One region of the Paenibacillus sp. FSL R7-0302 genome, then DNA from elsewhere that is predicted to be linked to it. Evidence: a T-box and tRNA genes for the amino acid it is inferred to sense, from the RefSeq annotation. Region 1 holds a T-box; the other regions hold tRNA genes.
What was found. A T-box is a leader RNA that pairs with one kind of tRNA and senses whether it is charged. The one in region 1 lies ahead of MKY96_RS11855 (alanine--tRNA ligase), so its partner is inferred to be a tRNA-Ala.
Positions count from the first base shown of each region.

Region 2: it has a tRNA-Ala gene. The T-box ahead of MKY96_RS11855 (alanine--tRNA ligase) is inferred to sense a tRNA for this amino acid. The anticodon was not compared.
Region 3: it has a tRNA-Ala gene. The T-box ahead of MKY96_RS11855 (alanine--tRNA ligase) is inferred to sense a tRNA for this amino acid. The anticodon was not compared.

Region 1 is NZ_JBBOWB010000001.1:2,700,937-2,705,929, forward strand. It holds gene MKY96_RS11855 (alanine--tRNA ligase) at 36-1,901, opposite strand; T-box leader at 1,975-2,218, opposite strand; gene MKY96_RS11860 (M4 family metallopeptidase) at 2,569-4,173, shown strand; gene MKY96_RS11865 (tripartite tricarboxylate transporter permease) at 4,296-4,993, opposite strand, start outside.
Region 2 is NZ_JBBOWB010000002.1:579,481-584,473, reverse strand. It holds gene recR (recombination mediator RecR) at 1-101, shown strand, start outside; gene MKY96_RS28210 (DUF2508 family protein) at 364-570, shown strand; gene MKY96_RS28205 (pro-sigmaK processing inhibitor BofA family protein) at 599-865, shown strand; rRNA gene MKY96_RS28200 (16S ribosomal RNA) at 1,170-2,730, shown strand; rRNA gene rrf (5S ribosomal RNA) at 2,855-2,971, shown strand; tRNA gene MKY96_RS28190 (tRNA-Ile) at 3,019-3,095, shown strand; tRNA gene MKY96_RS28185 (tRNA-Ala) at 3,192-3,267, shown strand; rRNA gene MKY96_RS28180 (23S ribosomal RNA) at 3,472-4,993, shown strand, end outside.
Region 3 is NZ_JBBOWB010000001.1:8,833-13,825, reverse strand. It holds rRNA gene MKY96_RS00075 (23S ribosomal RNA) at 1-2,374, opposite strand, end outside; tRNA gene MKY96_RS00070 (tRNA-Ala) at 2,579-2,654, opposite strand; tRNA gene MKY96_RS00065 (tRNA-Ile) at 2,751-2,827, opposite strand; rRNA gene rrf (5S ribosomal RNA) at 2,875-2,991, opposite strand; rRNA gene MKY96_RS00055 (16S ribosomal RNA) at 3,116-4,676, opposite strand.

The DNA of each region.
Region 1 (4,993 bases):
AAAAAACCTGCAACTTGTGCAGGTTTGGGACTATGTTATTGTCTAATGACAATGACTCCTTTAATCCTTCTGACTCCAGCAGCAGAAGATTGTTCTTTTGTAATCCTGAACCTTCCTATGGTTGTTGTATCTGCTACATGAGGTCCTCCACATACTTCCCGGCTCCATACTTTCCCTTCGTGATCTTGGATGGTATATACCTTAACGATATCCGGATACTTATCCCAAAAGTTCCCTTCCACATTACTTTCTTTCGCTTCAAGCTTAGGCAGCTCTGAAATATAGGTAACTGCTTTGGATGCAATCGCATCATTCACATACTTCTCCACCTCAGCTATTTGCTCCAGTGTAAGTTTTTCATCATGGTTGAAGTCAAACCGTAACCGTTCTGAAGTAATATTACTTCCTTGTTGGTGAATATGATCACCCAGCACTTCCCTTAACCCCGCAAGTAACAAATGAGATACCGTGTGCAGCGCGGTTGTTTCTGCTGAGTGTTCAGCTAAGCCACCTTTAAATTTACCCGCAGAAGCAGTTCTGCTCTTTTCAGCATGTTTTTTTGCCGCCTCTATATAAGACGCCTTGTCCTCCATGCTATATCCACTTTCCATTAGAAACTCTTCTGTCAACTCCAAGGGGAATCCATAGGTTTCGTAAAAATAAAAGGCATCTGCACCTGTAACTTTACCCTTATACTTAAGATGTTTTTGGATTTCAACTTCTCCTTGCTGTAACGTTCTATAGAAAAGATTTTCTTCCTTATTTACGATTTCGATAACTTTCTTTTTATTGCCGAACAAATCTTCATAAGCTGTTGCTTCATCTATATAAACTTCAGACAACAGACCCACAAAGCTTCCTTGTATCCCTATTTTTTTACCTGCACGAATCGCCCTTCTTAATAGCCTTCTTGTTATATATCCTGCATCACTATTAGCTGGCTCCGCACCGTCATTAATGAGGAAAGTAGCTGCTCTTACATGATCCAGTATGATTCTAAACGACTTTAGATCGTCAGTATAGGATTTACCGCTCAGTTCCATCAACTTGTTCTTGGGGTTAAGGAAGAAAGCCGTATTATAAATATCCTTGTCTCCATTAAGGGCTGTTGCAACCCTTTCTAATCCGCCTCCATAATCAAGATTGGGATTTTGCATTTTTACGAATCCTGTGTCTTCTTTGGTGTAACACATAAATACGTTGTTCCCAATTTCCAGGAATCTGTCGCTTTCAGAAGCAGGATGATCCAGTGGATCACCGCTTGGGTCAAGATCATAGAACATTTCACTATCAGGTCCACCCGGTTCACCCACCGGCATATGGAGCGGACTTCCGGCCCGGCTCCACCAGTTTTCTTGTTCATCGTATAAGAATATTTTCCCGCCTCTAGATACCCCATATTGCCAGGGATCCTCTTCAATGATGGGATCTATCCCAACGGATTTGAATTTTGCTGACCAGAGCCCAATGGCTTCCGTATCTTTCGGTATATTCAATTCGTCACTTCCTGCGAAAGCACTGATATACAGCCTGCCCGGATCCATTCCTAATTCGATAATATGCCAATTCCAAATGGCATCGATTTGTGTTTGCTTATAGTTATGCTCATTTGCTTTGAACTCCCACCGGCCTATCATTTCGAAAAATGTCAGATGTGACGTATCTCCTACTTCCTCAATATCCACTGTCCTCAAGCACTTCTGAATATTAGCAATCTCATTGCCGGTCGGATGTTTTTCCCCCAATAAATAAGGAACCATAGGTTGCATTCCACTTCCTGTAAACAACGTCGAGGGATCATTCTCCGGTAACAAGCTTGCGGAGGGCACTTGGCTGGCCCCTATTCCTTTCATAAAATCAATATATGATCGTCTTAATCCATCTGGTGTCATTCTCACCATGCTCAATCCCTCCATCAAATATTATTTATGCTTAATAAAACAAAAAAGCCCTAAGCTGACATGTTTCTTGTCAACTTAGGGCGAACGATTATGTCCGTGTTACCACCTAACTTCAGATTGCTCTGCGCTCTATCAGTACGGGATTTCTCCGATACTGTTTCCTGAATAACGGTGGAACTCCGTTGAAGCCTACTAAGATTGCTCTGTTCGGTTCACAGCTCCGAGACTGCTTCACTATTAGATCAATGAAGATTCGCACCAACCATCTTCTCTCTGTGAGATCCTTAATAGTTACTATTTCTCATCATAGCCTTTTTGTTTTAAGTTACAGCAATGCTAGCACAATTAACTTTCTTCGTCAATTTATGTTGCACAATTATTGCCTACTAATTTTATTGCATTAATTGTGATTCTGATCATAGTTGATATCCAAAAACCTAAATATACTGAAAACACTATAATTACATTTTTATCATTTATATCCATTTTGGGATCTGTGAATAATGATGTAGTTGTAAATTTCACGAAAGGGGTCTTGCCCTCTCCACACTCTCCCTCCGTACATTAAGGTTGTTCGCCGCCTTAGTCCTTGCACCCCAGATCGCAGCTTGGGTAAGTACACAGGCTTGACTTAAAACCTACCAATTTGATCGGAGGAGTATTAATTATGAAAAAGACTGTAGCTTCACTTCTTGTAGGTGTTGTAGCACTAGGTTCCTTTGCTTCGGTGGGCGCTGCCGCTGAAAACAACGAGCGTAATCAGCCTGCCGAGCTCTTCTCAGGCTCTTCCCCCATTTCGATTACGGGCCAAGCCTGGAAAGCTCCAGCAGGCTCCGCTTTTGAGGACAAAGTATGGGGATATCTTGAAAGTGTTAAAGGGAACCTGCATCTTTCGGCTAAGGAGGATATTCGGGGAAAATTTAAAATTACAGAGCAAACCATAAGCAGCAAGACCGGCAGCCAGCATTACCGGTTAAGCCAGTATATCTCAGGAATACCGGTATATGGAGCTGATCAGACCCTGCATATCGACAAAGACGGCAATGTTACCTCCCTGCTGGGAAGTGTAGTTGAAGATGTGTACCAGACCATTCCACAGCCGCTGATTCAACTCCAAACCATATCCGGAGCAGATGCCATCCTGGCAGCCAGCCAGGATGCCACGCTGGAGCATGGACCGCTAGGTGAGCCCCAAGTTACTCCTACAGCGGATTTGTATTATTTTATCGTTGACGGAGAACCTAAATTAGTCTATAAAACGGAAGTGAACGTTCTGGAACCCGAGCCTTTGCGGATACGGTACTTCATTTCTGCGGAGAATGGCAGCGTACTGTTCAAATATAATATCTTAGAGAACCTGACGGGTACGGGTACTGGAGTTTTTGGAGATACCAAGACGTTCGAGACACGCCTCTCAGGCTCAACCTACCAGCTCTATGACAGCACCCGCGGAAAGGGCATTGTGACCTATACCGCCAAGAACAAAACCTCTCTTCCGGGGACGCTCTTAACCAGCACTAACAATGTCTGGACAGACAAAGCCGCAGTTGATGCCCACACCTATGCTGAGAGAACCTACGATTATTATCTCCAGCATTTCGGCCGCAACAGTCTGGACAACAAGGGACTGCAGATCCGTTCAACCGTTCATTACTACACTTCCTATAACAACGCATTTTGGAATGGTACGCAGATTGTTTTCGGTGATGGGGATGGGTCTACCTTTACACTGCTGTCCGGTGATTTGGACGTGGTAGGCCACGAGCTGACGCATGGTGTGACTGAGAAAACTTCCAATCTTGAATACTACGGAGAACCAGGGGCACTCAATGAGTCCTTCTCCGACATCATCGGAAATTCAATTGAAGGTGCGAACTGGCTGATTGGTGATAAAATATATACACCTGGTATAGCGGGGGACGCACTACGCTCACTAGCTAATCCGCCATTGTACGGTCAGCCTGATAAATACAGCGACCGGTACACCGGCACCGCTGACGAAGGCGGTGTGCATACGAACAGCGGCATCAATAACAAAGCTTTCTATCTGGCTGCTCAAGGCGGTACGTTTAACGGTGTAACGGTCACAGGTATTGGCCGTGAGGATGCCGTTCAAATCTATTACAATGCACTTGTATATTACCTTACAACCTCATCCAACTTCTCTGCTGCACGTACAGCCGTCATTCAATCGGCTACTGAATTGTTTGGAGCAGGCTCGGCTCAAGTAACTGCTGTAACCAAAGCTTACAATGCGGTAGGCGTCTACTAAAACAGAATCACAGGCCAATGATCCTGAGGATCATTGGCCTGTGTGATGTAAATCAACACCAGCCAATTCTCTTGCTTTTTTGGGGGGAAATCAATCCATTAAGACCTCCTATCTCTTCAGCTTTAATCTGCAAGCTCCAGATTCTCGCCAACCGCTGCCTTCACCTGACGTTTGGTGCGGCGGATGATGAATAGAGAGAAGATAAACAGCAGCAAGGCAAGAATAATAATCGTCAAGGAGATGGGACGCTGGAAGAAGATCGCAAAGCTGCCTGAAGACATAGCCATGGATTGGATGAATGATTTCTCGAACATCGGTCCCAGCACGAAGCACAACAGCAACGGGGTCACGGGCCAGCGGTATTTATGTAGAAAGTAACCGATTACTCCGAAAACAAGGGCGGTAAATACATCAAACATGCTGTTGTTAATGGAATATGCGCCAATCAGACTTAGAATCAAAATTACAGGGGCCATAATTCCGTAAGGAATTAAAGTTAATTTGGCCCATAGTCCAACCAAAGGGAGATTGAGCACCAGCAGCATCACATTCCCGATGAACATACTGGCAATGACGGTCCAGACAAAGGGTCCATGATCCTTAAACAGCATCGGTCCCGGCGTGAGCCCGTTAATCATGAGTCCGGCCAGCAGGATGGCCAGCGGAGGCGAGCCCGGAATTCCGAGCGCGAACAGCGGAATAAACCCGGAGGAGCTGGTGGCATTATTGGCAGCTTCCGGAGAGGCGACGCCCTCCATCATTCCGTGACCGAACTTCTCTGGTGTTTTGGACACTTTTTTCTCCAAATCGTAGGCCATAA
Region 2 (4,993 bases), on a different contig from region 1:
TCACCAGGATAGCCCATGGCTTGCCTGTAGGCGGCGATCTTGAGTATGCGGATGAGGTAACCCTGTCGAAGGCGCTGGAAGGCCGTCGTGAGCTGTTCTGAGTGTTGTGTTGTTGTATTATAAGTGTAGGGAGCCCTCGGGCTCCTTTTTTGTTTCCCGGAGAGCCGCTGATATTCTGCTAAAAGTTGTGCTAAGTCCCCTCTCCCGGTTCTAAGTTTGTCCCTATTCCGATATGTATGAGATTAACGGGTGTGAATCACCGGTTGCATCTGCAGTTATTCATATCTCTTGGGAGGGATTGCAATGGGTTGGTGGAGTGCCAAATGGCTGAGCGGAAATACGGGGAAGGAAAAGGCAGTGGAGATGGAAGAGGAATGGGGCGCGGTGTACCATGAGGTGCGTAAAGCCCAGTCTGAATGGGAGCGGGCCTATCTGATGTTTGATGAGGCTCTCGGCCAGGATCAGATTGACTATGCGATCTATATCCTGGAGGCGGCTGAGCGTAAATATCAGATACACCTTAAGGATGCCAAGCGGCTGGGGCTTAACCGGAGCCAGCTGCAAGTATGAACAGACTGAGTCAGCGAGGAGGAGAACGATGCTAAGAACTGTTGCAATGGGTGTGCTGATTATATCTGCAGCGCTGCTGGTCCTGATTGTATTCAGGAAAAGACTGGGCTGGGCATGGCTGAGCGTATTTGGAACCCATCTTATATTGGCGGCGCTCGGGATTTATATCGTTAATTTCTCAGGAGTTGTAAGTGATCTGCACATTCCGCTTAACCCTACAACCATAGGTGCTGTAACCATTCTTGGGCTGCCGGGAGTGGCGCTGTTATTGGGATTAAAATTAACTTTGTTTTAGAGGTTGACGAAGGCTCCTGATTCATGATACATTAAGTCTCGGCCCTTTGGACAGGAGATCTTCGGATCACTTGCTGGAAGCTAAAGCGAAAAAAGAAATTAAAAAAACGCTTGACTGAAACAAGGGTGCTGTGATATATTATAAAGGTCGCTGCTGAGACAAACATCAACGACAAAAGATGAGACATTGATCTTTGAAAACTGAACAACGAGTGAGTGGGAAATCACTTCGGTGAGATCCAAAATGAGAGAATGTAAATTCTCGTCAGATGTTTCAAAATGAGCAATCGCTCTTTCTAAATACCAATTTGGAGAGTTTGATCCTGGCTCAGGACGAACGCTGGCGGCGTGCCTAATACATGCAAGTCGAGCGGAGTTTGAAAGGAAGCTTGCTTTCTTTCAAACTTAGCGGCGGACGGGTGAGTAACACGTAGGCAACCTGCCCTCAAGCCTGGGATAACTACCGGAAACGGTAGCTAATACCGGATAATTTCTTTCTTCTCCTGAGGAGAGAATGAAAGGCGGAGCAATCTGCTGCTTGGGGATGGGCCTGCGGCGCATTAGCTAGTTGGTGGGGTAACGGCCCACCAAGGCGACGATGCGTAGCCGACCTGAGAGGGTGAACGGCCACACTGGGACTGAGACACGGCCCAGACTCCTACGGGAGGCAGCAGTAGGGAATCTTCCGCAATGGGCGCAAGCCTGACGGAGCAACGCCGCGTGAGTGATGAAGGTTTTCGGATCGTAAAGCTCTGTTGCCAGGGAAGAACGTCCGGTAGAGTAACTGCTACCGGAGTGACGGTACCTGAGAAGAAAGCCCCGGCTAACTACGTGCCAGCAGCCGCGGTAATACGTAGGGGGCAAGCGTTGTCCGGAATTATTGGGCGTAAAGCGCGCGCAGGCGGTTATTTAAGTCTGGTGTTTAAACCTTGGGCTCAACCTGAGGTCGCACTGGAAACTGGGTGACTTGAGTACAGAAGAGGAAAGTGGAATTCCACGTGTAGCGGTGAAATGCGTAGATATGTGGAGGAACACCAGTGGCGAAGGCGACTTTCTGGGCTGTAACTGACGCTGAGGCGCGAAAGCGTGGGGAGCAAACAGGATTAGATACCCTGGTAGTCCACGCCGTAAACGATGAGTGCTAGGTGTTAGGGGTTTCGATACCCTTGGTGCCGAAGTTAACACAGTAAGCACTCCGCCTGGGGAGTACGGTCGCAAGACTGAAACTCAAAGGAATTGACGGGGACCCGCACAAGCAGTGGAGTATGTGGTTTAATTCGAAGCAACGCGAAGAACCTTACCAGGTCTTGACATCCAACTAACGAAGCAGAGATGCATCAGGTGCCCTTCGGGGAAAGTTGAGACAGGTGGTGCATGGTTGTCGTCAGCTCGTGTCGTGAGATGTTGGGTTAAGTCCCGCAACGAGCGCAACCCTTGACTTTAGTTGCCAGCAGGTAAGGCTGGGCACTCTAGAGTGACTGCCGGTGACAAACCGGAGGAAGGTGGGGATGACGTCAAATCATCATGCCCCTTATGACCTGGGCTACACACGTACTACAATGGCCGGTACAACGGGAAGCGAAGCCGCGAGGTGGAGCCAATCCCAGCAAAGCCGGTCTCAGTTCGGATTGCAGGCTGCAACTCGCCTGCATGAAGTCGGAATTGCTAGTAATCGCGGATCAGCATGCCGCGGTGAATACGTTCCCGGGTCTTGTACACACCGCCCGTCACACCACGAGAGTTTACAACACCCGAAGTCGGTGGGGTAACCCGCAAGGGAGCCAGCCGCCGAAGGTGGGGTAGATGATTGGGGTGAAGTCGTAACAAGGTAGCCGTATCGGAAGGTGCGGCTGGATCACCTCCTTTCTATGGAGAATCGTCTTCTGCAATGAGGACATTCAAATCGGAAGCTTCGCTTCCACAATAGAACCTTCGGGTTCGGACACTCACTCGTGTTCAGTTTTGAAAGAGCAAGTCTCTTTCGTATGCGTTTGGTGGCGATAGCGGAGGGGTTCCACACGTACCCATCCCGAACACGACCGTTAAGCCCTCCAGCGCCGATGGTACTTGGACCGAAGGGTCCTGGGAGAGTAGGACGCCGCCAAGCGGACAATCAATTCATTGATTGCTTCACTACTGTAAGTTTTGTTATATGGGCTTTTAGCTCAGTTGGTTAGAGCGCACCTCTGATAAGGGTGAGGTCGGTGGTTCGAGTCCACCAAGGCCCACCATATAACAATCTGAAATTGAATAGTAAGTACCGGGGTCCCCGAAAAGTAATCGGAATTAACCTCGAAGCTACACCTCACTTTTTGGGGTGATTATATGGGGCCATAGCTCAGCTGGGAGAGCGCCTGCCTTGCAAGCAGGAGGTCAGCGGTTCGATCCCGCTTGGCTCCACCAAAACTTCTTTACAACAGTATATGCACATCGTCTGTTATTCCGAACATCACAGTCGTGATTGTTTCATAATAACAGCAACTTGATCCTTGAAAACTGGATACCGAAACGAATTTGCGTTTTAGAACATTCCTTTAAGCTGAACTTGTGTAAACAAGTTTTGAATTAATGGCGATGCTAAGCGGTTTTCCTTAGGGAAAACGCATTGGTTAAGCTACTAAGAGCACACGGAGGATGCCTAGGCGCCAGGAGCCGACGAAGGACGTGGCGAACAACGAAACTGCCTCGGGGAGCTGTAAGCAAGCTTTGATCCGGGGGTGTCCGAATGGGGAAACCCAGCTGTGGTAATTCGCAGTTACTCGTATCTGAATACATAGGATACGCAGAGGCAGACCAGGGGAACTGAAACATCTAAGTACCCTGAGGAAGAGAAAACAATAGTGATTCCGTCAGTAGCGGCGAGCGAACGCGGAACAGCCTAAACCAAGGGGCTTGCCTCTTGGGGTTGTGGGACGTCTCACATGGAGTTACAAAGGAATAGAGTAGGTGAAGAGGTCTGGAAAGGCCCGCGATAGAGGTAAAAGCCCTGTAGCCCAAACTGTGTTCTCTCCGAGACGGATCCCGAGTAGTGCGGGGCACGTGAAACCCCGTATGAATCCAGCAGGACCATCTGCTAAGGCTAAATACTACCTGGCGACCGATAGTGAAACAGTACCGTGAGGGAAAGGTGAAAAGCACCCCGGAAGGGGAGTGAAATAGAACCTGAAACCGTGTGCTTACAAAAAGTCAGAGCCCTCTTTATGGGTGATGGCGTGCCTTTTGTAGAATGAACCGGCGAGTTACGTTTAACATGCAAGGTTAAGGTGAGAAGCCGGAGCCGCAGCGAAAGCGAGTCTGAATAGGGCGACTGAGTATGTGGACGTAGACCCGAAACCGTGTGATCTACCCCTGTCCAGGGTGAAGGTGCGGTAACACGCACTGGAGGCCCGAACCCACGCATGTTGAAAAATGCGGGGATGAGGTGGGGGTAGCGGAGAAATTCCAATCGAACTCGGAGATAGCTGGTTCTCCCCGAAATAGCTTTAGGGCTAGCCTCGGTGAATGGAGTGGTGGAGGTAGAGCACTGATTGGGTGCGGGGCCCGCAAGGGTTACCAAGCTCAGTCAAACTCCGAATGCCATTTACTTCTTGCCGGGAGTCAGACAGTGAGTGCTAAGATCCATTGTCAAAAGGGAAACAGCCCAGACCATCAGCTAAGGTCCCCAAGTGTGTGTTAAGTGGGAAAGGATGTGGAGTTGCACAGACAACCAGGATGTTGGCTTAGAAGCAGCCACCATTGAAAGAGTGCGTAATAGCTCACTGGTCGAGTGACTCTGCGCCGAAAATGTAACGGGGCTAAACACACCACCGAAGCTATGGCTAGATACGTATGTATCTGGGGTAGGGGAGCGTTGTATATACGTTGAAGGTGTACCGTAAGGAGCGCTGGAGAGTATACAAGTGAGAATGCCGGTATGAGTAACGAAAAGATCAGTGAGAATCTGATCCGCCGAAAGCCCAAGGTTTCCTGAGGAAGGCTCGTCCGCTCAGGGTAAGTCGGGACCTAAGGCGAGGCCGACAGGCGTAGTCGAAGGACAACAGTTTGAAATTACTGTACCACCGTAATCCGCTATGAGCGATGGGGTGACGCAGGAGGGTAGTGACGCGGACTGATGGATGTCCGTCTAAGC
Region 3 (4,993 bases), 2.7 Mb from region 1:
CCTTATGCCTTTGCACTCTGCGAATGATTTCCAACCATTCTGAGGGAACCTTTGAACGCCTCCGTTACTCTTTAGGAGGCGACCGCCCCAGTCAAACTGCCCGCCTGACACGGTCCCCGTACCCGCTAAGGGCACTAGGTTAGAACCTAGATACGATCAGGGTGGTATCCCAACGGCGCCTCCGCAGAAGCTTGCGCTCCTGCCTCACCGGCTCCCACCTATCCTGTACAGATCGTACCCAAATTCAATATCAAGCTGCAGTAAAGCTCCATGGGGTCTTTCCGTCTTGTCGCGGGTAACCTGCATCTTCACAGGTATTAAAATTTCACCGGATCTCTCGTTGAGACAGCGCCCAAGTCGTTACGCCATTCGTGCGGGTCAGAATTTACCTGACAAGGAATTTCGCTACCTTAGGACCGTTATAGTTACGGCCGCCGTTTACTGGGGCTTCGGTTCACAGCTTCGGGTTACCCCTAACCGCTCCCCTTAACCTTCCAGCACCGGGCAGGCGTCAGCCCGTATACTTCGCCTTGCGGCTTCGCACAGACCTGTGTTTTTGCTAAACAGTCGCTTGGGCCTTTTCACTGCGGCCCCCTCGGGCTATTCACCCTACCGAGGCACCCCTTCTCCCGAAGTTACGGGGTCATTTTGCCGAGTTCCTTAACGAGAGTTCTTCCGCGCGCCTTAGAATTCTCTTCTCGCCTACCTGTGTCGGTTTGCGGTACGGGCACCTTCTCCTGACTAGAGGCTTTTCTTGGCAGTGTGAGATCATGACCTTCGCTACTATAATTTTCGCTCCCCATCACAGCCCAGCCTTACGATGTGCGGATTTGCCTGCACACCAGCCTCACTGCTTAGACGGACATCCATCAGTCCGCGTCACTACCCTCCTGCGTCACCCCATCGCTCATAGCGGATTACGGTGGTACAGTAATTTCAAACTGTTGTCCTTCGACTACGCCTGTCGGCCTCGCCTTAGGTCCCGACTTACCCTGAGCGGACGAGCCTTCCTCAGGAAACCTTGGGCTTTCGGCGGATCAGATTCTCACTGATCTTTTCGTTACTCATACCGGCATTCTCACTTGTATGCTGTCCAGCGCTCCTTACGGTACACCTTCAACCCACATACAACGCTCCCCTACCCCAGATACATACGTATCTAGCCATAGCTTCGGTGGTGTGTTTAGCCCCGTTACATTTTCGGCGCAGAGTCACTCGACCAGTGAGCTATTACGCACTCTTTCAATGGTGGCTGCTTCTAAGCCAACATCCTGGTTGTCTGTGCAACTCCACATCCTTTCCCACTTAACACACACTTGGGGACCTTAGCTGATGGTCTGGGCTGTTTCCCTTTTGACAATGGATCTTAGCACTCACTGTCTGACTCCCGGCAAGAAGTAAATGGCATTCGGAGTTTGACTGAGCTTGGTAACCCTTGCGGGCCCCGCACCCAATCAGTGCTCTACCTCCACCACTCCATTCACCGAGGCTAGCCCTAAAGCTATTTCGGGGAGAACCAGCTATCTCCGAGTTCGATTGGAATTTCTCCGCTACCCCCACCTCATCCCCGCATTTTTCAACATGCGTGGGTTCGGGCCTCCAGTGCGTGTTACCGCACCTTCACCCTGGACAGGGGTAGATCACACGGTTTCGGGTCTACGTCCACATACTCAGTCGCCCTATTCAGACTCGCTTTCGCTGCGGCTCCGGCTTCTCACCTTAACCTTGCATGTTAAACGTAACTCGCCGGTTCATTCTACAAAAGGCACGCCATCACCCATAAAGAGGGCTCTGACTTTTTGTAAGCACACGGTTTCAGGTTCTATTTCACTCCCCTTCCGGGGTGCTTTTCACCTTTCCCTCACGGTACTGTTTCACTATCGGTCGCCAGGTAGTATTTAGCCTTAGCAGATGGTCCTGCTGGATTCATACGGGGTTTCACGTGCCCCGCACTACTCGGGATCCGTCTCGGAGGGAACACAGTTTGGGCTACAGGGCTTTTACCTCTATCGCGGGCCTTTCCAGACCTCTTCGCCTACTGAATTCCTTTGTAACTCCATGTGAGACGTCCCACAACCCCAAGAGGCAAGCCCCTTGGTTTAGGCTGTTCCGCGTTCGCTCGCCGCTACTGACGGAATCACTATTGTTTTCTCTTCCTCAGGGTACTTAGATGTTTCAGTTCCCCTGGTCTGCCTCTGCGTATCCTATGTATTCAGATACGAGTAACTGCGAATTACCACAGCTGGGTTTCCCCATTCGGACACCCCCGGATCAAAGCTTGCTTACAGCTCCCCGAGGCAGTTTCGTTGTTCGCCACGTCCTTCGTCGGCTCCTGGCGCCTAGGCATCCTCCGTGTGCTCTTAGTAGCTTAACCAATGCGTTTTCCCTAAGGAAAACCGCTTAGCATCGCCATTAATTCAAAACTTGTTTACACAAGTTCAGCTTAAAGGAATGTTCTAAAACGCAAATTCGTTTCGGTATCCAGTTTTCAAGGATCAAGTTGCTGTTATTATGAAACAATCACGACTGTGATGTTCGGAATAACAGACGATGTGCATATACTGTTGTAAAGAAGTTTTGGTGGAGCCAAGCGGGATCGAACCGCTGACCTCCTGCTTGCAAGGCAGGCGCTCTCCCAGCTGAGCTATGGCCCCATATAATCACCCCAAAAAGTGAGGTGTAGCTTCGAGGTTAATTCCGATTACTTTTCGGGGACCCCGGTACTTACTATTCAATTTCAGATTGTTATATGGTGGGCCTTGGTGGACTCGAACCACCGACCTCACCCTTATCAGAGGTGCGCTCTAACCAACTGAGCTAAAAGCCCATATAACAAAACTTACAGTAGTGAAGCAATCAATGAATTGATTGTTCGCTTGGCGGCGTCCTACTCTCCCAGGACCCTTCGGTCCAAGTACCATCGGCGCTGGAGGGCTTAACGGTCGTGTTCGGGATGGGTACGTGTGGAACCCCTCCGCTATCGCCACCAAACGCATACGAAAGAGACTTGCTCTTTCAAAACTGAACACGAGTGAGTGTCCGAACCCGAAGGTTCTATTGTGGAAGCGAAGCTTCCGATTTGAATGTCTTCATTGCAGAAGACGATTCTCCATAGAAAGGAGGTGATCCAGCCGCACCTTCCGATACGGCTACCTTGTTACGACTTCACCCCAATCATCTACCCCACCTTCGGCGGCTGGCTCCCTTGCGGGTTACCCCACCGACTTCGGGTGTTGTAAACTCTCGTGGTGTGACGGGCGGTGTGTACAAGACCCGGGAACGTATTCACCGCGGCATGCTGATCCGCGATTACTAGCAATTCCGACTTCATGCAGGCGAGTTGCAGCCTGCAATCCGAACTGAGACCGGCTTTGCTGGGATTGGCTCCACCTCGCGGCTTCGCTTCCCGTTGTACCGGCCATTGTAGTACGTGTGTAGCCCAGGTCATAAGGGGCATGATGATTTGACGTCATCCCCACCTTCCTCCGGTTTGTCACCGGCAGTCACTCTAGAGTGCCCAGCTTCACCTGCTGGCAACTAAAGTCAAGGGTTGCGCTCGTTGCGGGACTTAACCCAACATCTCACGACACGAGCTGACGACAACCATGCACCACCTGTCTCAACTTTCCCCGAAGGGCACCTGATGCATCTCTGCTTCGTTAGTTGGATGTCAAGACCTGGTAAGGTTCTTCGCGTTGCTTCGAATTAAACCACATACTCCACTGCTTGTGCGGGTCCCCGTCAATTCCTTTGAGTTTCAGTCTTGCGACCGTACTCCCCAGGCGGAGTGCTTACTGTGTTAACTTCGGCACCAAGGGTATCGAAACCCCTAACACCTAGCACTCATCGTTTACGGCGTGGACTACCAGGGTATCTAATCCTGTTTGCTCCCCACGCTTTCGCGCCTCAGCGTCAGTTACAGCCCAGAAAGTCGCCTTCGCCACTGGTGTTCCTCCACATATCTACGCATTTCACCGCTACACGTGGAATTCCACTTTCCTCTTCTGTACTCAAGTCACCCAGTTTCCAGTGCGACCTCAGGTTGAGCCCAAGGTTTAAACACCAGACTTAAATAACCGCCTGCGCGCGCTTTACGCCCAATAATTCCGGACAACGCTTGCCCCCTACGTATTACCGCGGCTGCTGGCACGTAGTTAGCCGGGGCTTTCTTCTCAGGTACCGTCACTCCGGTAGCAGTTACTCTACCGGACGTTCTTCCCTGGCAACAGAGCTTTACGATCCGAAAACCTTCATCACTCACGCGGCGTTGCTCCGTCAGGCTTGCGCCCATTGCGGAAGATTCCCTACTGCTGCCTCCCGTAGGAGTCTGGGCCGTGTCTCAGTCCCAGTGTGGCCGTTCACCCTCTCAGGTCGGCTACGCATCGTCGCCTTGGTGGGCCGTTACCCCACCAACTAGCTAATGCGCCGCAGGCCCATCCCCAAGCAGCAGATTGCTCCGCCTTTCATTCTCTCCTCAGGAGAAAAAAGAAATTATCCGGTATTAGCTACCGTTTCCGGTAGTTATCCCAGGCTTGAGGGCAGGTTGCCTACGTGTTACTCACCCGTCCGCCGCTAAGTCTGAAAGAAAGCAAGCTTCCTTTCAAACTCCGCTCGACTTGCATGTATTAGGCACGCCGCCAGCGTTCGTCCTGAGCCAGGATCAAACTCTCCAAATTGGTATTTAGAAAGAGCGATTGCTCATTTTGAAACATCTGACGAGAATTTACATTCTCACGATGAATTTCTAAAGCGTACAATACGCTGTGAAACTCATCACTGCTTGGATCTCACCGAAGTGATTCCCCACTCACTCGTTGTTCAGTTTTCAAAGATCAATGTCTCATTTTAGCTCTTCACCGCATCTCAGCGGCGACCTTCATAATATATCATAGTGTTTCGTTGTTTGGCAAGCTTTTTTTTGAAAAAGTTATTTTTCATTATTTCCTGCCTGCGTCTTCTCTTTAAACATTCAAAAGGAGCGCGAGATATAATG